DNA from 3 places in the Sphingobium sp. V4 genome. Region 2 is predicted to be linked to each of the others. Evidence: riboswitches for the same ligand, from Rfam matches in the RefSeq annotation. Region 2 holds a riboswitch; each other region holds the start of a gene.
What was found. A riboswitch is a leader RNA that binds a small molecule or an ion and turns the genes downstream of it on or off. The one in region 2 is predicted to bind cobalamin.
Positions count from the first base shown of each region.

Region 1: another riboswitch for cobalamin. It lies ahead of K3M67_RS07185 (DUF1636 domain-containing protein); the one in region 2 lies ahead of K3M67_RS17290 (HoxN/HupN/NixA family nickel/cobalt transporter).
Region 3: another riboswitch for cobalamin. It lies ahead of K3M67_RS07165 (TonB-dependent receptor plug domain-containing protein); the one in region 2 lies ahead of K3M67_RS17290 (HoxN/HupN/NixA family nickel/cobalt transporter).

Region 1 covers NZ_CP081001.1:1,409,266-1,417,079, reverse strand. Annotated here, with positions in the region: gene K3M67_RS07220 (formylglycine-generating enzyme family protein) at 1-446, opposite strand, end outside; gene cobU (bifunctional adenosylcobinamide kinase/adenosylcobinamide-phosphate guanylyltransferase) at 584-1,096, opposite strand; gene cbiB (adenosylcobinamide-phosphate synthase CbiB) at 1,119-2,057, opposite strand; gene K3M67_RS07205 (threonine-phosphate decarboxylase) at 2,050-3,030, opposite strand; gene K3M67_RS07200 (adenosylcobinamide-GDP ribazoletransferase) at 3,027-3,746, opposite strand; gene K3M67_RS07195 (histidine phosphatase family protein) at 3,743-4,312, opposite strand; gene cobT (nicotinate-nucleotide--dimethylbenzimidazole phosphoribosyltransferase) at 4,309-5,325, opposite strand; gene K3M67_RS07185 (DUF1636 domain-containing protein) at 5,322-5,729, opposite strand; cobalamin riboswitch at 5,896-6,080, opposite strand; gene K3M67_RS07180 (ABC transporter ATP-binding protein) at 6,078-6,875, opposite strand; gene K3M67_RS07175 (FecCD family ABC transporter permease) at 6,869-7,814, opposite strand, start outside.
Region 2 covers NZ_CP081002.1:351,462-359,275, reverse strand. Annotated here, with positions in the region: gene K3M67_RS17320 (LysR substrate-binding domain-containing protein) at 1-644, shown strand, start outside; gene K3M67_RS17315 (NAD(P)-dependent oxidoreductase) at 710-1,603, shown strand; gene K3M67_RS17310 (amidohydrolase family protein) at 1,673-2,698, shown strand; gene ligA (protocatechuate 4,5-dioxygenase subunit alpha) at 2,695-3,147, shown strand; gene K3M67_RS17300 (class III extradiol dioxygenase subunit beta) at 3,149-4,042, shown strand; gene K3M67_RS17295 (Gfo/Idh/MocA family oxidoreductase) at 4,133-5,071, shown strand; cobalamin riboswitch at 5,212-5,455, shown strand; gene K3M67_RS17290 (HoxN/HupN/NixA family nickel/cobalt transporter) at 5,611-6,657, shown strand; cobalamin riboswitch at 6,693-6,913, shown strand; gene cobW (cobalamin biosynthesis protein CobW) at 7,103-7,814, shown strand, end outside.
Region 3 covers NZ_CP081001.1:1,401,142-1,408,355, reverse strand. Annotated here, with positions in the region: gene K3M67_RS07170 (ABC transporter substrate-binding protein) at 1-48, shown strand, start outside; gene K3M67_RS07165 (TonB-dependent receptor plug domain-containing protein) at 84-2,009, opposite strand; cobalamin riboswitch at 2,194-2,415, opposite strand; gene K3M67_RS07160 (TonB-dependent receptor plug domain-containing protein) at 2,770-4,773, shown strand; gene K3M67_RS07155 (acylphosphatase) at 4,898-5,179, opposite strand; gene K3M67_RS07150 (NYN domain-containing protein) at 5,179-5,952, opposite strand; gene K3M67_RS07145 (carbonic anhydrase) at 5,967-6,605, opposite strand; gene lipA (lipoyl synthase) at 6,615-7,214, shown strand, end outside.

The DNA of each region.
Region 1 (7,814 bases), on a different replicon from region 2:
CCGGCCCAGCGGGCATAGGTTTCGGCATCCTGATAAGCGACATGAACCACGGGGTGATCGGGCAATTCCTCCGCGCTGCTGTCCGGGCCGTGGGGATGGCGCCAGTCCGTGCCGAAGCTGAAAGTCCACCACTGGCTGTAATCGAAAAGGTCCACCGGGCCGGCTGTGCGCTGGAAGAGGAGCGATCCGGCCCGCGCCATGGCCGGGTCCATGCCGGGATAATCCTTGGCGTCCGGCGCGATTTCCGCCAGTGTACGGTAACCGGTGGCCGCGACGAACAGGGCGAAATCCCGGTTGGTGACGGGCGCCTCGTCTATCCAGAAGCCGTCGACCTGGACCCGCCGGGCGGGCGCTTCCTCCGGATAGAAGCGGTCCGAGCCCATCAGGAAGGTTCCACCAGGCACGAAGCGCATGTCCTGCGTGCGTGCGACTGCGATCTCAGTCATGTCGGCTGTTCGGAAGATGGGCCGGCAAAGGCATGACGCGATATGTTCCAACGGACGGTGCAGGCTGCATTGTAGCGATGGAAGGCGGAGCGCCGCAATGGCCCGATCGGCAGATATTCTACTGGCGGCGCACGGATTTATTTCAGACGGAGCGGCAGCCCTGCTGCGACCAGCAGGACTTCATCGGCAATCGCCGCCACCCGCTGGTTCAACCGACCGGCATCGTCGCGAAACCGGCGGGCAAGCACATTGTCGGGGACGATCCCGAACCCGACCTCATTTGCGACGAGGATGATGTGACCGGAGAAGTCACCGATGGCCCGCGTCAACCGATCGCACGCGGCAGGAATGTCGGCATCCATCAGCAAGAGGTTGGACAACCACAGGGTCAGGCAGTCGACCAGTACGACATGGTCCCGGCCGTCGAGCGCCTGGATCGCTTCGGGGAGAGCGACGGAAGCATCGATCGTCCTCCAGCGCTGGTCGCGATCGGCCTGATGCCGGGCGATGCGGTCGCGCATTTCATCATCATGGGCCTGGGCGGTCGCGACGAATGTCAGGCGTCCTTCAAGCGACTCGGCGCGGTGTTGGGCATGGCGGCTCTTGCCGGATCTGGCGCCACCCAGCACGAAAAGGCGATGTCCGTCCATGCAAAGCTCCTTTTGGGCAGGGTCATGACAACCACGCGACGACAGCGGCGATCAGCCACAGCAGAATGCAGGCGCGGCGGTAAATGGCGAGCGCACGTCCGACATCGCCGGCGATCGCATCCAGTCCCTCGTCCCCGATCCATGGCTTGGCATGGACATGACCGTCATAGGATACGGGGCCGGCAAGGCGGACACGAAGCGCCCCCGCCATGGCCGCTTCGGGCCACCCGGCGTTGGGGGACGCATGGTTACGCGCGTCGCGCAACAATATACGCCAGCCGCCCCCGCCCGCAACGCAGAGCAGCAGGCCGGACAGTCGCGCCGGGATGATATTGAGCAGATCATCCGTCCTGGCTGCGGCCCAGCCGAAAGCGCGCCAGCGTTGCTCATAATGACCGATCAGGCTGTCCGCGGTGTTGATGGCCTTATAGACCCAGATGCCGGGCAGCCCCAGGACCAACAGCCAGAAGAGCGGAGCCACGACCCCGTCGCAAAAGCTTTCGGCGAGGCTTTCGATGGCGGCCCGTGCGACCCCGCATTCTTCAAGGGCCGCCGTGTCGCGGCCGACAATGGCGCTTACGGCGATGCGGGCGGCCGGCAGATCGCCGGTTTCCAACGCGATGGCTACCGGGCGGACATGATCGAACAGGCTGCGCTGGGCCAGTCCCGGCCAAGCGAACAGGGCAAGAGCCGTCCAGGCAAGACCTCCCGGAACCTGGGCTGCGAGGCGAGCCAGCATCCAGGCCAGGCCGCCGCTGCTCAGTACGAGCATCAGGACCGTGACAATACCCAGCGCCCGGCGCACGGCGAATGATCGCTCCGGCCGGTTCCAGCGCGTCTCGCATCCATCGATCAGGCGCGCGAAGCATCCGACCGGATGGCCTATGCGGCGATAGAGCGAATGGGGCCAGCCGAGCGCGGCGTCCAGCATCAGTGCGCCCAGCGCGACCGGATCAGCCATGCGCCATGACCCGCTCAAGACGGTCAAGCGCCGCCTGGTCGGGCGGCAGTCCGATCCGCAACCAGCGACGGTCGGGCTCATAGGGCCGCGTCAGGATCGCCGCGCGGGCCAGCCGGTCGAACAGTTGAGGCGCCTCGTCCGTCTCGATGAGCCGGAACAGCGGGCAGCGACCGATCGGCTGATGCCCGCATCGCACAAGCACGGCGTCAAGCCGCGCGGCTTCGTGGTCCAACCGCTCGCGGGTTGCCGCGATCCACGGTCGATCGCGATAGGCGGCGGTCCCGATCGCGATCGCCGCCGTGGAAAGTGGCCAGGCGCCCAACTGCTCCCGCAACGGCGCCAGCACTTGCGAGGGGCCGATCACGAAGCCAAGGCGCACGCCGGCCAGCCCGAAAAATTTGCCGAAGGAGCGGAAGACGAGCAGCCTTCGCGTTTCGCTCACCAAAGATGCAACGCTGATCGCCGGATCGCTGTCCGCAAAGGCTTCGTCGACCAGCAGCCAGCCGTGATGCGCGCGCGCCTCCAGCAATGCGCGCATTTGCTCCCGGTCCAGCCACCGACCGTCGGGATTGTTGGGATTGGCGAGGATCAGCGTTTCCGATGAGCCGCCCGTGGCGATCCATTCGATCGCTCTGGAGCCTACGATCATTTCGCCATGGGTGCGATAGCTGGGAGCGACATGGCGGGCCGGGCCGCCGATCAGGCACCCCGCCAGTCGCAACCCCGTTTCGGTTCCCGGTACGGCGCAGACATGCTGCGGGTCGACACCGAAATGGACAGCTGCTGCGGTTTCGAGTTGTCGCAAACTGTCGGGTTCGGGCAGGCGCCGCCAGTCGATGGAGAGTCCCGCCGTGCCGGGCCAGGCTTTCGGATTAATGCCGGTCGACAGGTCGATCCACGGTTCCGCGCCCGCCCCGAAATGGCGTTTCGCCGCCTCCAGCGCGCCGCCATGCCAGGTCCAGATGTCCGTCATGCCGCCTGAACCCACAGCAAGGCAGACAGGAGCAGCAGGCTTTCCGCCACCTCGATGCCCGCGCCATGCCCGTCACCCGAAATGCCGCCGATGCGGCGACGGAGCCACATGGCCCAGAGCGGCAGGATCAGGGGCGTCGCGAGCAGCGGGGGAGAGGCCAGTGCAATGACGGCGAGGGCCGCGGTCCATATCGCAAGATCGCGCACACGAACCGCGTTGCGGAACTGCGCCGCCAGCCCATCATGAAGTTGCGGCAGGGCGCGGGACCAGAAGAGGGGACCGATACGCGCGGCAAATGGGATGACCGCGATCATGGAGAAAGCCTGCGTCTCGATGAGCAGGCGGAGCAGGATCAGCTTGGCGATCAGTTGCAGGACGATGGTCACGACCGCGAAGCTGCCCACATGGGGGTCGGCAAGGACCGCGATCAGCCGCGCGCGGTCCTTGTGCGCTGCGCCGGCGGCATCGGCTATGTCGCCCAGCCCATCGAGATGAAGCCCACCCGTTATCCGAACCCACAGGGTCAATGCGCCGAGGGCGCCGAGCCACGGATCGATCAGCGCGCCACCCCAGGCAGCGACCGCGATCATCGCGCCGATGATCAAGCCGACCGCCGGAAACCAGCGGATCGAGGCAGCGAAATCCCCGCCGTCCGCGGTGACGCGGGGCATCGGCAGGCGGGTCAGGAACTGGATGGCGAGGATCAGCCCCTTCATGCGCGCAACCCCTTGATCCGGGCGGCGCGGGGCGTGCCCGGCCAGACGTCCAGCGAAAGCAGCGCACCATAAGGCAGGTCGAATGCCCACAGCTGCGGCAGGGGGATGCCGCAGAGGATGTGAAGCGCGGCACGCATCGCGCCACCATGGGTCACGACCAGCGTGGGGCAGGGCGCGAGGTCCGCAATGGCCGCGCCGATGCGGTCGACCAAGGCCGCCCAGCGCTCGCCTTCGGGCGGGGGGTGCAGGTCGGGATCGTTCCAGAAGCGCCCGATCGCGTCAGGATCAATGGCGCTGGCCGGCAAACCGTCCCATGCGCCAAAGTCCAGTTCGCGCCAGCGGGGATCGCTCTCCACCGGCAGGTGCCGGCCATCGCCGATCGCGCTGGCGGTCAGGCTGCATCGTTGCAGGTCGGACGTGGCCAGTCGCTCGACATCGAGATCCGCCACCTGCCGCACGCAGGCGCTGATGCCCTCCGTCGTGGGCGCGTCGTCGCTCCACCCCAGCATCAGACCGGGATGCAGCGGTGCGCCATGGCGCAGCAGGTGCAGCGGAAAGCTGTTCATGTCGATCCGGAGACGGCGGCTTGCGCGAAAGTCGCCATCTGATCATGCGCGGCCAAGGCAGCGCGGACGACGGCAGCGGCGACCGCTGCCCCGCTACCTTCCCCCAGACGCATCCCCAGCGACAGCAGCGGCGCAAGGTCGAGCTGTTCGAGCAATCGGGCATGACCTGGCTCGGCCGAACAATGGCCAGCAAGACAATGCGCCGTGATCGCGGGACGTTCGACGGCGAGCGGCGCGATCGCAGAGCAGCAGATGAAACCGTCGAGCAGCACCGGCACCGAGAGCTGGCGCGCGCGCAGCACCGCGCCCGCGATGGCCGCGATTTCCCGGCCGCCTACGAGGCGCAATGTCTCGAAGGCGGAGCGGGGCGCCGAGGCGTGGCGTGCGATCGCGCGGTCTATGACGTCGATCTTGCGGCTGATGCCCGCGTCATCGACGCCCGTGCCCGGACCGACCCAGGTTTCCGCTGCGGAGCCGAAGCTGCGCGCACAAATGGCAGCGGCGGACGTAGAGTTGCCGATGCCCATCTCCCCGAGGACGAGGAGGTCCAGGCCTTCTTCGACCACCGCCGCTCCGGCATTCAGCGCGTCGAGACATTCCGCGGCCGTCATGGCAGCCACCGCCGAGAAATCGGCGGTGGGCCGGTCCAGGTCGAGAGCGACGACCTTGAGGTCCAGCCCGGCCGCGCCCGACAATGCGTTGATGGCCGCGCCGCCCGCGCGGAAGTTGGCGACCATCTGCGCCGTGACGCCGGTCGGGAAGGCGCTGACGCCGTGGACAGTGACGCCATGATTGCCCGCAAAGACGGCCGCGCGCGCCCGGTCCATTCGGGGGCGTTCCCGGCGCTGCCAGCCCGCCAGGAAGATAGCGACGTCCTCCAGGCGACCGAGCGAGCCAGCCGGCTTGGTCAATTGCGCCTGCCGCGCGCGGGCGGCCGCCTCCGCCACCCAATCCGGCGCAGGCAAGTCGGACAGCGCGGCTTCGAAGGCGGCGATCGAGCCATAGCTGGTCATTCGGCGACAAATCCCGGTGGCGGCGTGCGCGTGATGAAATGACCTTTGACGCCCTGGGGCCAGTGTGAAAAGGGCACGCGGCCATGTTCGCTCGCCGCATAATGGACGGCATAGTCGAGGATGGCGCGGGCGGACTCTTCGCCCGGCTCGAAACGGCCCAGCACATAGCCGACCTTGTCCGGCGCGCGCAGGTGGACGGTGCAGAAATCCTGGCAGGCGAAGAGGCACGGCATTTCCTGCACGGCGATGCCATCATAGCGCGGATCGCTGGCCTTCACGCGTTTCAGGGCGGCGGCCAGTCGCGCGCCACCGCGCGCGCCGTCCTGATCTTCCCGCGCGTCGCGACTGTGACGGCAAGTGTTGCACGCCACCACGGCCGGTCCCGTATCGACCGGCTTCAGCACTGGACATCTCGCTCAACAAATATCGGCACGGCTACCCCCCATCGACAATGCCGCCCGAACCGGCCGATGCGATTGCCCTGGCGCGCACGACATCGACCGCGCTTCGCGCGGCTTCCCTGTCGTCGCTCGGGTTGACCCCCGTCCGCCCGGCTCACCCTGTCCGCGCGAAAGACGACGGCGACAGGCAGGTCTCCTGGCTTGCGGGTCAGCGCCGGTCGGCCGCCTTCTCGGGACATTCGTCCCAATGGCATATGGCCGATGGCTCGCCGCGTACAGTTGCAGGGGCAGCCGGGTTTGTCCCGTTCCCATCTTCGTCCCCGTCTCCGGGGAACCTGTCGCGACGCCGCGTTACATCGATTTCGATGGCGCGGTCAACGGGCTGCGCGCCAGCGGCGTGACCGTTGGCCAGGCTCCGCCCAGATGCACCTCCGCCTCGATCCCATAGACATCGCGAAGATGGCCGTTGGTAAGGACATCCGCAGGCGTGCCGTCGGCGACCAGCCTTCCCTGATCGATCAGCAGGAGCCGGTCGCAATAGCGAGCCGCCATGGTCAGGTCATGAAGGACGGCGATGACGAGCGCGCCGTCATGCGCTTGTGCGCGGAGCAGGTCCATGACGTCGATCTGGTGGCCGGGGTCCAGGCTGGCGAGCGGTTCGTCGGCGATCAGGGTGGGCGCTTCGACCGCCAGCGCCCTTGCCAGCAGTACACGTGCGCGTTCGCCGCCGGACAATTCGGTCGCGACTCGCTGCCGCAGGTCCAGCACATCGGCCCGCGTCATGGCCCGCTCGATGGCGGCGGCATCGTGCGGGCCGATCCGCGACATGGGTCCGAGATGGGGCAGGCGACCGAGGCCGACCAGGCGCTCGACCGTCAGAGGCCAGTGCAGCGTCTGGCCCTGGGGAAGATAGGCGATCCGCCGGGCGAGGTCATCGCGGCGCATGGCGGCCACATCTGAGCTGTCGATCAGGACGCGCCCCTGCGCGGGTACCAGCGCCAGCATGGCCCGCGCGAGGGTGGATTTGCCGGCGCCGTTGGGACCGACGATCCCTACCAGCGCCCCGGCGCCGAAGGTTGCCGAAACGCCGCTCAGCACCTGGCGGCGGCCCAGTGCGACGCAGACCCGGTCCAGTTCGAGCATCACCATAGCCGCCGCTCGCGCATCAGGTGGAGGAGGAAGATCGGGATGCCGAGAAATGCTGTCACCACGCCCAGCTTCAACTCGTTCGCCGTGTCGATCAACCGCACCGCCATGTCTGCGAGGGTCAGCAATGCCGCGCCGCCCAGCGCCGAGGGCAGCAGGATCGCCGAAGGGCTGCGGTCCGTCAGCGGGCGCAGCAGATGCGGCACGATGAGGCCGATGAAACCGATCGCGCCCGACACGGCTACTGCGCCGCCCACGCCGATGGCCGTGCCCAGCATCAGCCGCAACCGCGTGCGGCGAAGGTCGACGCCCAGCGCCTGCGCGCCATCCTCGCCAAGGGTGAGTGCATCGAGCGATCGTGCATTCCACAGCAATAACGCCAGGCCGGCGACGATGCAGGGCAGGGCGATCCAGAGATGGTCGAACGACCGATTTTCCAGGCTACCCATCAGCCAGGTCATGATCTCCATGGCGGCGAAGGGATTGGGTGACAGGTTCAGCGCCAGGGCAATCCCGGCCTGCGCCACGGTCGCCACGGCGATCCCGGCCAGGATCAGCGTCAATGGACTTTCCGACCGACCGGCCAGCAGGAACAGCAGCAGCAGCGAGAGACAGGCGCCGCCAATCGACAGAAGCGGCAGCATCACCGGATGGATGTTTGCAAGGCCGTAATAGATCGCGGCGACCGCGCCCAGCGCCGCGGCGCTCGATGTGCCGAGCACCGACGGTTCGGCCAGAGGATTGCGCAGATAGCCCTGCATCGCGGCGCCAGCCAGCCCCAGCATAGCGCCGACGGCAAGGGCAATCAGCGTCCGGGGCAGGCGCAGTTGGAACAGGATCACGCGTGTAGCATGATCCGCCCCGCCGAAGAGCGCCGCCCAGATCCGCGCGATCGGAATGTCGACCGGGCCGAGCAGCAGCGAGCCAATGGTCGCAGCGGCC
Region 2 (7,814 bases):
AGGGCGAGGAAGGCGGGCGCATCCTGGTGGGCGCGATGCCGCTGTCCCGCGCGCGCTTGTTGCCGGAGGCCATCGCCCGCTTCCGGTCGGACTTCCCGCAAGTCGACATATCGGTCCATGAGGGATCCCATGCGGAGTTGGTCGGGCCGCTGCGCGACGGCGAAATCGACATGATGATCGGTGCGTTGCGCGACCCGGCCATGGAACTGGACCTGGGCCAGCAATCCTTGTTCGAGGATCGGCCGACCATATTGGCGCGGCGCGGCCATCCGCTGGAAGCGGGGTGGGACGCCGATGCGCTGCGCCGTTTCCCCTGGATACTACCGCCCGAAGGGACGCCGCTGCGGCAATTGTGGCGGGCGATGTTTGCTGAATTGGGCGGTGGCCTGCCAGCCGTGCCGATCGAGTGCGGGTCGGTGATGACGATCCGGCAATTGCTGGTCGGCGGCGATTATCTGACCCTGCTGTCGCATGATCAACTGGCGCTGGAACTGGAGGTCGGGTTGTTGGCGGACATTGGCCCGGCGCCAGGGGCGATCAGCCGGACGATCGGATTGACGACGCGGGGCGATTGGCGCCCGACCCGGCTCCAGCGGCAGTTCATGGAAGCCGTGGAAGCATCCGCCAGAGCAATGACTTCGTAAATTCTTATGAAGCAATGGCGGATTCGATTGGCGGGCTTTGGCGCGATGCGGCATCCGATGTCGCCATGGAGCAGGAAGTTGGTCTGATCGGGTTCGGTGAAGCGGGGTCCACCTTTGCGCGAGCGGGGGACTGGGCCGCGGCCGCCCACGTGTTCGACATACAGACGGACGATGCGACGGCGCGTGACGCGATGCTGGCGGCTTATGCCGAGGCTGGCGTGCTGCCCGCCCGTTTTCTCGAGGACGCGCTGGACGGGGTTTCGCTGGTGCTGTCGCTGGTGACGGCCGACCAGGCACTGGCCGTGGCGCAAGCGGCGGCGGCGCTGATCGTGCCCGGCACGCTCTATTGCGATCTAAACAGTGTTGCGCCGCAGACCAAGCAGGCAGCGGCGCAGGCGATCGAGGCGGCGGGTGGACATTATGTCGACGTGGCGGTGATGGCGCCGGTCGATCCGGCGCGATTGAACGTGCCTTTGCTGCTGAGCGGCACGCGGGCTGGCGACGCGGAGGCGCGGCTGCGGGCGCTGGGCTTCGGCAAGACCCGCGTCGTGGGCGCGGATGTCGGGCGGGCTTCGTCGATCAAGATGATCCGGTCTGTCATGGTCAAGGGGATCGAGGCGCTGACGGCCGAATGCGTGCTGGCGGCGGCGCAAGCCGATGTGCTGGACGAGGTGCTGGCATCGCTCGACGCGAGCGAGAAGGCGCGGCCCTGGGACGAACGCGCGGATTACAATCTCGACCGGATGCTGGTGCATGGCACGCGCCGGGCCGCCGAGATGGACGAAGTGGTCAGGACGCTGGAGGGCCTGGGTACCGGCGCCGCGATGACGCGCGGCACGGTCGCGCGGCAGCGGGCGATCGGCGGGCTGGGCGTGAAGGCGCCGCCCGAAGGGTTGGGCGCGAAGATTGGGGTGATTTCTGCCCCTGCGCCTCTTCTGAACCCGGCTTCGCGGGAATGACGGAATTTGCTGGGCGGGCGTGGTGCACCTGCGCTGGGCCGACGGATAAAGGTTGAGGAAAGAGACGCGATGAGCCTGATTATCGATTGCCACGGTCATTATACCGTATTGCCCAAGGGGCATGACGCCTGGCGCGAGGAGCAGAAGGCGGCGTTCAAGGCTGGTACGCCATGCCCGCCCTATCCCGAGATCAGCGACGCCGAGATTCGCGAGACGATCGAGGCGAACCAGTTGCGTCTCATCAAGGAACGTGGCGCCGATCTTACCATCTTCTCGCCGCGGGCGTCGGCGATGGCGCCGCATGTCGGCGATGAGGCGATGGCGAAGGAGTGGGCGATCCGCTGCAACGACCTGATCGCCCGCGTGGTGGCGATGTTCCCCGAAACCTTCGTTGGCGTGTGCATGTTGCCCCAGTCGCCCAAGGCGGACATGAGCAACAGCATTGCGGAGCTGGAACGCTGCGTCAACGAACTGGGCTTTATCGGCTGCAACCTCAATCCCGATCCGGGCGGCGGGCATTTCACCCATCCGCCGCTGACGGACAAATACTGGTATCCTTTCTACGAGAAGATGGTCGAGCTGGACGTGCCGGCGATGATCCATGTGTCGGGCAGCTGTAATCCGGCTATGCACGCCACCGGCGGCTATTATATCGCCGCCGACACCATCGCGTTCATGCAGTTGCTGGAAGGTGACCTGTTCAAGGATTTCCCGACGCTGCGCTTCATCATCCCGCATGGCGGCGGCGCGGTCCCCTATCATTGGGGGCGATATCGTGGTCTGGCAGACATGCTCAAGAAGCCCGATCTGTCGACGCACCTGATGAACAATATCTTCTTCGACACCTGCGTCTATCATCAGCCGGGCGTGGACCTGCTGGCCGACGTGATCGAGAACAAGAATATATTGTTCGGGTCGGAAATGGTGGGCGCGGTGCGCGGCATCGACCCGACCACCGGCTTCTATTTCGACGACACCAAGCGCTATGTCGATGCGCTGGAGATCAGCGATGAGGAACGCGCCGCGATCTTCGAGGGCAATGCCCGCCGCGTCTTCCCGCGCCTCGACGCCAAATTGAAGGAGAGGGGAATATGATAACAGAAGATCCCAAGCATCAGGATATTCACGAATATCTGGCCGAGTTCGAGGATATTCCGGGAACCCGTGTCTACACTGCCAAGCGCGCGCGGCAGGGCTATCACATGAACCAGTTTGCGATGAGCCTGATGAAGGCGGAGAATCGGGAGCGGTTCAAGGCCGACGAGCGCGCCTATCTGGACGAATGGCCGCTGAGCGAGGAGCAGAAGCAGGCGCTGCTGGACCGGGACTATAATCGATGCCTCGATCTGGGCGGCAATGTCTATTTCCTGTCCAAGCTGTTTTCGACCGACGGGATTCCGTTCGCCGAGGCGGTCAGCACCATGACCGACATGGCGTTCCCCGAATATCGGGAGATGATGATGAAGGGCGGACGCTCGCCCGAGGGCGTGCGGTCGATCAAGGCCAATGAAGCGGCGGCTGCCGCCAAGAAAGAGGATCGCTGAGATGGCACGGATTACTGCTGGCGTGGCGTCGAGCCATGTGCCGCTGCTGGGCGTGGCGTCCGACTTCAACAAGGATCGCGACGATTATTTCGGTCCGATCTTTGCCGGTTATGACTGGACCCGCGAATGGGAAAAGGCGGAAAAGCCCGATGTCGTGATCCTGGTCTATAATGACCATGCGTCCGCCTTCGACATGAAGATCATCCCGACCTTCGCGATCGGTTGTGGCGAGCGCTACAAGTCGGCCGACGAAGGCTGGGGGCCGCGCGCCGTGCCGGACGTGGAGGGGCATCCCGACCTTGCATGGCACATGGCGCAGAGCCTGATCCTGGACGAGTTCGACATGACCATCATCAACGAGATGGATGTCGATCATGGCCTGACGGTGCCGCTTTCCATGATGTTCGGCAAGCCCGATGCCTGGCCCTGCAGGGTCGTGCCGCTGGCGGTCAATGTCGTCACCTATCCGCCGCCGTCAGGCAACCGTTGCTGGGCGCTGGGCGAGGCGATCCGCAAGGCGGTCGAGAGCTTCCCCGAGGATCTGAACGTCCAGATCTGGGGCACGGGGGGCATGAGCCACCAGTTGCAGGGCGCGCGCGCGGGGCTCATCAACAAGGAATGGGACAATATGTTCCTGGACGGGCTGATCGGCGAGAGCGATCATCTGCGCCGGATTCCACATATCGAATATCTGCGCGAGACGGGCAGCGAAGGCATCGAGATGGTGATGTGGCTCATCATGCGCGGGGCGCTGGGCAAGAAGACCCGTGCACTGCACCGCCATTATCATGTGCCCTGTTCCAATACCGCGATCGGCCACCTGGTGCTACGCCCGGATAATGGCGAAGGGCTGGACATGACCGGCAGCGGCGTGGCGGCGATCGCGGCGGAGTGAGGATCAGGCGGGAGAGTGCGGCATATGCCTCACTCCCCCCACCCCCAACCCTCCCCTGAAGGGGAGGGGCCAATAATGGAGTAGTTTCCCATGCGTATAGCCCTGGCTGGTGCCGGCGCCTTTGGCGAAAAGCATCTTGATGGCCTCAAGAATATCGACGGCGTGACCGTCACGTCGATCATCGGCCGCGAACTGGACGCGACGAAGAAGGTCGCGGAGAAATATGGCATCGGCCATGTGACGACCGACCTGAACGAAACGCTGGCGCGCGATGACGTCGACGCGGTGATCCTCTGCACGCCGACGCAAATGCACGCGGCCCAGGCGATCGCGTGCATGGATGCGGGCAAGCATGTCGAGGTCGAGATTCCGCTGGCCGACAGCTGGAAGGATGCACAGGCGGTGCTGGCCAAGCAGCAGGAAACCGGCCTTGTCTGCATGGTCGGCCACACCCGCCGCTTCAACCCGTCGCACCAGTTCGTCCACAACCGCATCAAGGCGGGCGAGTTCAACGTCCAGCAGATGGACGTGCAGACCTATTTCTTCCGTCGCAAGAATATCAATGCGAAGGGCGAACCGCGCAGTTGGACCGACCATCTGCTGTGGCACCATGCGGCGCACACGGTCGACCTGTTCGCCTATCAGGCGGGCAAGATCGTGTCGGCGCACGCCATGCAGGGACCGATCCACCCGGACCTTGGCATCGCCATGGACATGTCGATCCAGCTGAAGAGCGAGACGGGTGCGATCTGCACCCTGTCGCTGTCGTTCAACAATGACGGTCCGCTCGGCACCTTCTTCCGCTATATCGGCGACACCGACACCTATATCGCCCGTTACGACGATCTGGTGAACGGCAAGGAAGAGCCGATCGACGTGTCGAAGGTCGCGGTATCGATGAACGGCATCGAATTGCAGGACCGCGAATTCATCAGCGCCATCCGCGAAGGCCGCGATCCCAATTCGAGCGTCGCCAAGGTGTTCGATTGCTATCGCGTGCTGGGCGAGCTGGAACAGCAGCTCGGCTGAGCTTGAAATCCCTTCGGGGTCGCAAGGAAGGGCGTGGCGGGTGACCGCTGCGCCCTTTTTGTGTTGCGCCTGCTATCGATGCAGCTTGGCAACGCGATGCGCCCAAGCTATGCCTCAGCCCGGCCGGTGGAGACGATCCGCCGGTCGTTGATCGCGCCGGTGCCCTTGCGAAGGGGCTGAAAATGGGAATGCGGTGAGAAGGGCTGGCTCCTTCGATTCCGCGGCTGTCCCTGCAACTGTGAGCGGTGAGCATGTTGCATAGGCTTTTCTGAAACAGGGAAAGCAGCCACTGGGCCGGACGCTAAATCATGCGAGGCCTGGGAAGGCCATGCAGCATCGCTATGACCCGCGAGCCAGGAGACCTGCCGGCGTCTGGTCGCTCTTGCCTGGTCCAGGGGATGGCCGTGGCACGGTATGCTCCGTCTGAGCGACGAAGAAGCGGCGGGGGCCGCATTGATGACGCGCGTCTGCGCCGGATGGCGTCCGGCGGAGCGCGCGGCCCCTGTCATGTCGCGCGACGCCGGAGTGTCTGTTCTGCCATGGTCCATCCCGAAATATCTTCCGCGCCGCGCCTGCGGCATCGCGTCACCGGGCTGATGGGCGCGCTGGTCGCGGCCAATGTCGCCGTCTGGCTCTGGGCCATCGCCCAGTTTCATGCCCAGCCGCTGATGCTGGGGACGGCGCTGCTGGCCTGGGGACTGGGCCTGCGCCATGCGGTCGATGCCGATCATATCGCGGCGATCGACAATGTGACGCGCAAGCTGATGCAGGACGGGCAGCGGCCCATTACCGTGGGTTTCTGGTTCGCGATCGGCCATTCCGCGATCATCGCCGTCGCCTCCGTCACCATCGCTCTCACCGCCAGCGCCCTGTCGCGCTTCGAGAGTTTCCGCGAGATCGGGGGCGTGGTCGCGACCAGCGTGTCGGCGCTGTTCCTGTTCACCATCGCGGTGATGAACCTGATGATCCTGCGGTCGGTATGGAAGAGCTTCGCCCATGTCCGAGCCGGCGGCGCCTATGTGGAGGAGGATCTGGACCTGCTGCTGGGCAATCGCGGCCTGCTGTCCCGCCTGTTCCGCCCGATGTTTCGGCTGGTCCGCCGCAGCTGGCACATGGCGCCGCTCGGCTTCCTCTTCGGGCTGGGGTTCGACACGGCCACGGAAGTCGCGATCCTCGGCCTGTCGGCGAGCCAGGCGGCGGATGGCGTGGCGATCGGCACGGTCTTGGTGCTGCCGGCGCTGTTCGCGGCGGGCATGGCGCTGGTCGACACGGCTGATGGCGTGGTGATGCTGGGCGCCTATGAATGGGCCTTCGTCAAGCCGATCCGCAAACTTTATTATAACATCACCATAACCCTGATCTCGGCCTTGGTCGCAATCGTCATTGGCGGGATCGAGACGATGGCGCTGGTGGGCGACAAGCTGGGACTGGACGGAGCGCCCTGGCGGATAGCCGCGGACCTGGGCGAGCATTTCAACAGCCTGGGCTTCGCCATCATCGGCCTGTTCGTCCTGTGCTGGGCGCTCAGCTTCGGGATCTACCGCTGGAAGCGCTTTGACGAGATCGAGGTGCGGGTCGCGGGCTGAACGCCATTGGCTTGGACCGAATTTTGGTCTAGGGCAGGCTCATAGATCGCGCCGGTGCCCCGCGAGGGGCTTCAAATAGGAATGCGGTGCGAGGGGCCTGTCCCCTCAATTCCGCGGCTGTCCCTGCAACTGTAAGCGGCGAGCGCGATGCACATGTCCTCTTGTCGAGGGCGGCCACTGGACCCACTGGTCTGGGAAGGCGTGCATCAAGCCTTGACCCGCGAGCCAGGAGACCTGCCGGCGTCTGGTCGCTCTTGCCCTGGTCCAGGGGATGGCCGCGGCACGGTAGGTTCTTCCGTCTGAGCGACGAAGCTGTGCGGCTGGGGCTGCACGGTGCGGGATGCCGGGCGCGGTCGCGCCCGCCCGTCGTCGCGCGCCGGCTGGCGTCCAGGAAGGGCGTCGGCAAGCCCCCGCCCGTCGTCGTTCCGGCGCGCGGGAGAATGATATGGCCGATTTGGCCAAGCTGCCGGTCACGATCGTCACCGGCTTTCTGGGCGCGGGCAAGACCACGCTCATCAGCCATCTGATCCGCAATGCGGGCGGGCGGCGGCTGGCGGTCGTCGTCAATGAATTCGGCACGCTGGGCGTCGATGGCGACATCCTCAAAAGCTGCGCCATTCCCGATTGCCCGGCGGAGAATATCGTCGAGCTGGCCAATGGCTGCATCTGCTGCACCGTGGCCGACGACTTCATCCCTACGGTGGAGGCGCTGCTGGCGCTGGAGCCGCGTCCGGACCATATCCTGATCGAAACATCGGGACTGGCGCTGCCCAAACCCCTGCTCAAGGCATTCGACTGGCCTGCGATCCGGTCGCGCATCACCGTCGATGGCGTGATCGCGCTTGCCGATGCGGAGGCGGTGGCTGACGGACGCTTCGCTCCCGACCTGGCGGCACTGGACGCCCAGCGGCGCGCCGATCCCGGCATCGATCATGAAACGCCCCTGTCCGAAGTATTCGAGGATCAGCTGGCCTGTGCCGACATGGTGCTGCTGACCAAGGTCGATCTGGCCGGGCCGGACGGCGTCGCCGCCGCCCGCGCGGTCATTGCGGCGGAAACGCCCCGGCCGCTGCCGGTGATCGAACTGGTCGACGGCGTGATCGACCCGCGGGTGCTGCTGGGGCTGGGCGCGGCGGCCGAGGATGACCTGGCGGGCC
Region 3 (7,214 bases), on a different replicon from region 2:
CGTAGCATGGCGGATCAGATCATGCGGTTGGACGGCGCGCATCGCTGACAGGCTTCCGGAGCGATGGCGCGACGTCCCTGTCATCAGAAGGTCAGCCGCACGCCGCCATAGGCAGCGCGACCGGCGGTCGCGAAGCTGAACACTTCCTCATATTGCTCGTCCGCCAGGTTCTCGATCCGGCCGAACAGCGCCACATTGCGGGACACCCGGTAGTCGAGGCTGAGGTTTACCAGCACATATTCCCGCATCGACACGGTCACGGGGACATAGCTGGGATCGGTATAGGCGGTGTCGGTCGTCCTGCCGTTATAGCGGATCGTCAGCGTGGTCGCGAAGCGCTGGTCGGCACTCGTCACCGTGGTGTTGACGCTCGCGACATGCCTCGGCCGGCGGATTTCGCGGACGCCATCCTCCTTCGCCTTCAGCCAGGTATAGGCCAGGTCGAAGCGCAGTTGCGGCAGGGGCTGGGCGCTGACGAACGCTTCGATGCCATGCTGCTTGCTCTTCGTGTCGCGGTTGGCGGGCGTCGCGACATAGGCCGGTGCGGGATAGGAGGTATAGATTTCATTGTTCAGCGTGGAATCGAACCAGGTCGCACTGATCGTCGCCCAGCCACCGACGCTCTGCTCCAATCCCGCCTCCCAGCCTTCTGACTTTTCCGGCTTCAGGTTCGGGTTGCCGATATAGGTGCCGTCCATATAGCCATAAAGTTCGTAATAGCCCGGGTTCTTGACGCCTGTACCATAGGCGGCGCGGATGCGCGTGCCCGTGGGCAGCAGATAGCTGCCCTGGACCCGCCAGGTCGTGGTGTCGTCGAACCGGTCATTTTCGTCATAGCGCACCGAACCGCCGAGCGAGAGGCCGCCCGCCGTCAGTTCATACTGGCCGACCACGCCCAGATTGTCGGTATGCCGCTTGCCCATGAAAGCGAAGCTCGACAGGTTGCGGAAGCTTTCCCGCTCCACATCGACAGCGCCGGTAATACGGTGCGTGACCGCCTCGGTGCCCAGTGTCAGGCTGGAGGTGAGGGAGCCTTTATAGCGCCGTCCCTTGTCGCCATAGTCGAAACCATAGGAGGCATAGCCCTTGCGCGTAGTGTCCGCGAACTGGCCCGACAAGGTGCTGATCCAACGACCGTCCAGTCCCGTGATCTGCGCCGAAAGCAAGCCATAGAGCGCTTCGTTACGATACCGCACGCCGGGGCTGTCGACGGTGTAGCCGAAGAGCGGGCTGGACGGATCGAATTCGCTGTTGTTGGTGTCCGCCTTGGTCAGGCTGTAGCGTACCACGCCGGTCAGCTTGATATTGTCGGTCGGCGTCCAGTTCAGCTTTCCGCTCGTGCCCAGGCTTTGCGAGCCGATGTCCCTGCTGCCGCCGCGCGCGGTAGGATAGCCGTCCGTGTCGTAATAGGACGCGGACAGCGCATAATCGAGGGCGTCGCCGGCGCCCGCGACGCGTGCCGCGCCGCTGACGGTGCCAAAGGAGCCGCCCTCGATCCGACCCCTGATGCCCGGCGCTTCGCGGCCCGACAGGGTGATGTAGTTGATCACGCCGCCGATCGCATCGGAGCCGTAGAGTGAGGATTGCTGGCCCCGCAATATCTCGATCCGGGCGGCCGGATCGGCGATCAGCGTGCCGAAGTCATATTCGCCATAATAGGGATCGGCCGCCTCGATGCCGTCGATCAACACCAGTACATGGTTGGATTCGCTGCCGCGCAGGCGAACCTGAGTCTGGCCACCGACCCCGCCGATGCGGCTGACGGCGATGCCGGGTACGTCGCGCAGCACGTCGGACACGATCCGCGTCTGCCGCGCTTCCAGCGTGGCATTGTCGATCACCGTGACGGACGCGCCCAACTGGCTCGCCTTCACGCCCTCGCCGGAGCGTGACGCGGTGACGATGATCGCGTCGCCGGGCAGGGCGCTGGCTTCGCCGTCGGGCGCTTGCGCCAGCGCGGGCGCCGCCGCCGTTATGGCAATCAGGGAAATGGTCGTGACAAATTTCATGGAGGCCCCCTCCGAACACCGGCAACGAAGGCGGGGCCTGCCGATGCGCAGCGTGCGATCGACCGGCGCAGGACCGGCGAGCCGGCGTCATGCGCCCGCATACCCTGCGCCGAAGCGGCCCGCGCCGCTTGGTCGTCGCTCGACGGACATTCTCCGTGCCCCGGCCTTTCCCTGGACCTGGGACAATGAGCGACCCACGCCGGCAGGTCTCCTGGCTCACGGGTCGTCGCGCGATGCACACCTTCCCAGGTTTCCCCAGTGGCCGTCCCGGATCGTTCCGGAACCCGTGCATCGCGCTCACCGCTTACAGTTGCAGGGACAGCCCTGGATTTGCCGACCTCTGAACGAAGCCGCCTCACCATGTTCCCATTCAAGCCCCGAGGGGCACCGGCGCGATCATGTGGGGCGCATCTGCTCCCCACGCGCCTGCCCATAGCGCCGGGCGCCATTTTCGCAAACGGCTTTCGCGTTGGGGGGCTGGAAGCCCAGCTATGGACCCCGGGAAACATGTAAGGCGAATGGCGCCATATGCTGGACATTCCACGGGCCAGATCCTGACGCGAAAATATCCAGTGCTTTTTCGGGCTATGGGACGCATTGGGCCGTAGCGAACTTCTCATGCGGCATTTCGCCGGTTTCAGTCCGCAAGGCGTCGAGCGTCATAAGCCCGCCATCTCCGGAGAGGGATATCGCAAGCGGCCCCTTTCCGTTTGCAAAAACGGTGAAAAACCACAAAGGGGGCCAAATCGAGGGGAGCGCCATGAAGAAGCCGTGTCTGTCCATCCTGTTGTTGGCTGTCCCGACTGTCGCTTGGGCCGAAGCGCCGGGGGATGCGCCGTCCATCGTCGTGACCGGCGCGGGGCTTGACCTGCCGCCGGGCACGCCGGCCTATGGATCGGTGGTGATCGAGCGGCAGCGGCTGCTGGACAGCGCATCCGGGCGGATCGAGACGGTGCTGGGCGATGTCGCCGGCTTCCAGCAGTTCCGCCGGTCGGACAGCCGATCCTCCAACCCGTCCAATCAGGGCGCGACGCTGCGCGCGCTGGGCGGCAATGCGTCGAGCCGCACGCTGATGCTGCTCGACGGGGTGCCGATCGCCGATCCCTTCTTCGGCTATATCCCCTTCAGCGCGCTTGTTCCTGAACGGCTGTCGGTGGTGCGCGTCACCCGCGGAGGCGGCATCGGCGCCTTCGGAGCGGGCGCGGTCGCCGGCACGATCGAGATGGCGAGCGCGACCCGCGACCAGTTGCCCGATGTCGCCGCCAGCGCCTTCTACGGCAGCCGCGATTCGACCGAATTGTCGGCGACCGTGACGCCCGACCTGGACAGCGGCTATGTCTCCCTGTCGGGCCGCTGGGACCGGGGCGATGGTTTCCAGACAACGCCAAAGAGCCAGCGCAACGCCGCGACCATGCCGGCCGCCTATGATGGCTGGTCGACCAATCTGCGCGCCGTCGCGCCGATCGGCGCCACGTCAGAACTGCAATTCCGCGCAACCCTGTTCGAGGATAAGCGCACGCTGCGCTTTGTCGGCGCGGACAGCATGAGCCAAGGGCAGGATGCCAGCATCCGTTATATTTCGCGGGGGCCGTGGCAGGTCGATGCGCTGGCCTATATCCAAACGCGCAACTTCTCCAACATCGTCATTTCGTCCTCCAGCTTCCGCAAGTCGCTCGACCAGCGCAACACGCCATCCACCGGCCTTGGCGGCAAGATCGAACTGCGGCCGCCGGTGGGCGCCGACCATGTGCTGCGAATCGGCGCGGATACGCGCTTTGCGACCGGCGACATGTACGAGGACGCCTATAACGCCAATATCGCCAGCAATCCGCGCACCTTCCTGCGCCATGCCGGTGGCGATCAGCGGACGACCGGCCTGTTCGTCGAGGACGACTGGAGCATCGGAAAACTGGTGCTGACCGGCGGCGCGCGGGCGGATCGCTGGACGATCCGCAACGGCTTCTACCGGCAGGTGAGCGCCACGACCGGCGCGGCGACTGGCGGGGACTTTGCCGACCGGTCCAACTGGGAAGTGTCGGGACGGGTGGGCGCGCTCTACAAGGCCAGCGACGCACTGGCGTTACGGGCGGCGGCCTATAGCGGGTTCCGCCTGCCGACGCTGAATGAACTTTATCGCCCCTTCGTCGTCTTTCCGATCACGACACGGGCCAACGATGCGCTGGTGCCGGAAAAGCTGAAGGGGGCGGAAGCCGGGATCGACCTGACCCCGGCCGAGGGGATCAGCCTGTCGGCGACCGCTTTCTACAATCGGCTGGACGACGCCATCGCCAATGTGACGATCGACAGCATCACCCGCCAGCGGCGGAATGTCGAACGGATCGTCGCCAAGGGGATCGAACTGACGGCGGCGGCGGCCCTGGGCGATGTCCGCCTGTCGGCCTCCTACGCCTATAGCCACAGCACGGTCCATGCGCCCGGCGCGGCCTTTGACGGCTTCACGCCGGCGCAAAGTCCGCGCCATGCCACCAGCGCGACGCTGGCCTGGGCGCCGCAGCAGGGGCCGTCACTGTCGGCGACCCTGCGCTATGTCGCGGATCAATATGAGGATGATCTGCAAAGCGACGTCCTGCCCGACGCCTTGACCATGGATGCGGTCGCGCGTCTGCCAATCGGCCATGGCGTGAGCTTAGTGGCGCGTGGCGAAAATCTGTTCGACGAGGAGATCGTGACCCGCAATGCGGGCGGATCGATCGACCTCGGCACGCCGCGCACGCTCTGGATCGGCCTGAGCTTCAGCCGCTGACCCAGTGCGGCAACAGCGCCGAACTCGCATTTCCCCTCCCGCGCCGGCCTTCGTGAAGGCGGCGCCTGGCGACGTCATCCGGTTCAAGCCCGGATGAGGTGCCCCCGCGCGGCGACGGTCAGGTTCAGGTCGTCGCCCGCTTGTCAAACGCATGGAACGGTTCGACCGGCGCATCCGTGGCATCGATCCGCGCGACCTGCGCTGCGGGCGGACCATCCTGCGCCAGGGCGATGAAGCGGTCGATCCGGTCCGCCTCGCCCTGAACCAGCGCCTCGACGCAGCCGTCGATTCGATTGCGGACCCAGCCCACCAGCCCCAGCCCGCGCGCCGTCTCGACCGTCCAGGCGCGGTACCAGACGCCCTGGACCCGGCCGTGGATCATCAGGCGGCGGGCGACAAGCGGCATCAGTGCAGCCGCTTGATCCAGGTCTGTCCGCCCTCGCGCACCTCGACGATGAAATTGGGGATGGCGCGGACCAGATCCGACAGGCGTTTATAGCCATAGTTGCGCGCGTCGAAGCTGGACCGGTTGCCGGCCAGCTGGCCGACGCTGCCCAGCGCGGCGAAGCCCTTTTCGTCGCGCTTCACTGCGTCATAGGCGTCGATGAGCAGTTTCACCACCTCGGGATCGACGGGCTTGGCCTTGCTGTCTTCGGTTTCGGCCGCCACGGCCTTGGCAGGCGCGGCCTTGGCCGTGCGCTTCGCGGCCGGCTTCGCCACCGGCACCTCGGCCGCCTCCAGCGCGGCGACGTCGATGAAACGGGTGCAGGCGCGGCGGAAGCCCTCCGGCGTATTGGCATTGCCGAAGCCATAGACGGGAATGCCGTTCTGGCGCAGGCGCGTGACGAGCGGGGTGAAGTCGCTGTCGCTGGACATGAGGCCGAAACCGTCGACGCGCCCGCTGGCCAGCAGGTCCATCGCATCGATGGTCATCTTCATGTCGGTGGCGTTCTTGCCCCTGGTGAGGTCGAACTGCTGCTGCGGCTCAATCGCCTGAGTGATGGACAGCGCCGCCCAGGCCTTCAGCGTCGCCTTGCTCCAATTGCCATAGGCACGGCGGATGTTGACGGTGCCAAGCTCCGCCAGCACGGTCATGACCGAGTCGAAATGCGCCGCCGACGCGTTGTCCGCATCGATCAGGAGGGCGATATTGCCCCGGCCTTCCAGCGGTGTCGCCATCGGTGCTGACCCCTTCAGGCAGGCGAGAAGGCGCCGCTTTCCTCATCCAGGACGTGCAGTTGCCCGTCCGAAATGGCGAAGAAGCTGCCGACCAGTTTCAGTTCGCCCTTGCGTTCCTTCGACCGGACGCAGGGAAAGGTGCGCAGGTTGGCGAGGCTGACCTTGACCGCCTCCAGTTCCATCGCGCGCTCCACGTCGCGGTCGCGCTGCTCGCCATAGCGGCCCACCACCGTCTCGCGCGCGCCATCCAGCAATTCGATCCAGTTGTGGATGAAGCCGCCTTCGCCCGGAGGCGCATCCTTCAGGTCATGGCTGAGCGCCGCCTTGCAACCGCCGCATTTGCCATGGCCCATCACGACGATCTCGCCGACCTTGAGCACTTGCACGGCAAATTCCAGCGCCGCCGACACGCCATGATGGCCCGGATTGGTCTCGAAGGGCGGCACCAGCGCGGCGACATTGCGCACGACGAAAATCTGGCCGGGACTGGTGTCGAAAATCTGCGCGGGATCGACCCGGCTGTCGGAACAGGCGATCACCATCACCTTCGGGCTTTGCCCCTCGTTCAGTTCGTCCCATCGCTCTCGCTGCTGGCTCCAGCCGGTGTCGCGGAAGCGGTGATAGCCCTGGAGCATGTCGGCAAAGTCGGTCATGGCCGCGTGATGTGCCGCACAAATAGGGGGCTGGCAAGAGCGGCCGCGCATCGCTATCTGGGGCGCATGACCGACATCGCCCCCATTCCCGGCATCGCCAAGCCGGAACGCGCCCGCAAGCCCGACTGGATTCGCGTCAAGGCTCCGACCAGCCCCGCCTATCATGAGACGCGCAAGCTGATGCGCGACAAGGGGCTGAACACGGTCTGCGAGGAGGCGGCCTGCCCCAATATCGGCGAATGCTGGACCAAGAAGCACGCCACGGTGATGATCCTGGGCGATGTCTGCACCCGCGCCTGCGCCTTCTGCAATGTCAAGACCGGGATGCCCCGCAAGGTCGATGTCAACGAACCGCAGAATCTGGCCGACGCCTGTGCAGAAATGGGGCTGGAGCATATCGTCATCACCTCGGTCGACCGTGACGACCTGCCCGACGGCGGCGCCGCGCAGTTCGTCAAGGTGATCGAGGCGCTGCGCCGGACGACCCCGGACACAACGATCGAGATCCTGACCCCGGACTTCCGCAACAAGCATGAGCGCGCCGTCGAGATGATCGTCGCCGCCCGGCCCGACGTGTACAACCACAATCTCGAAACGGTGCCGCGCCTC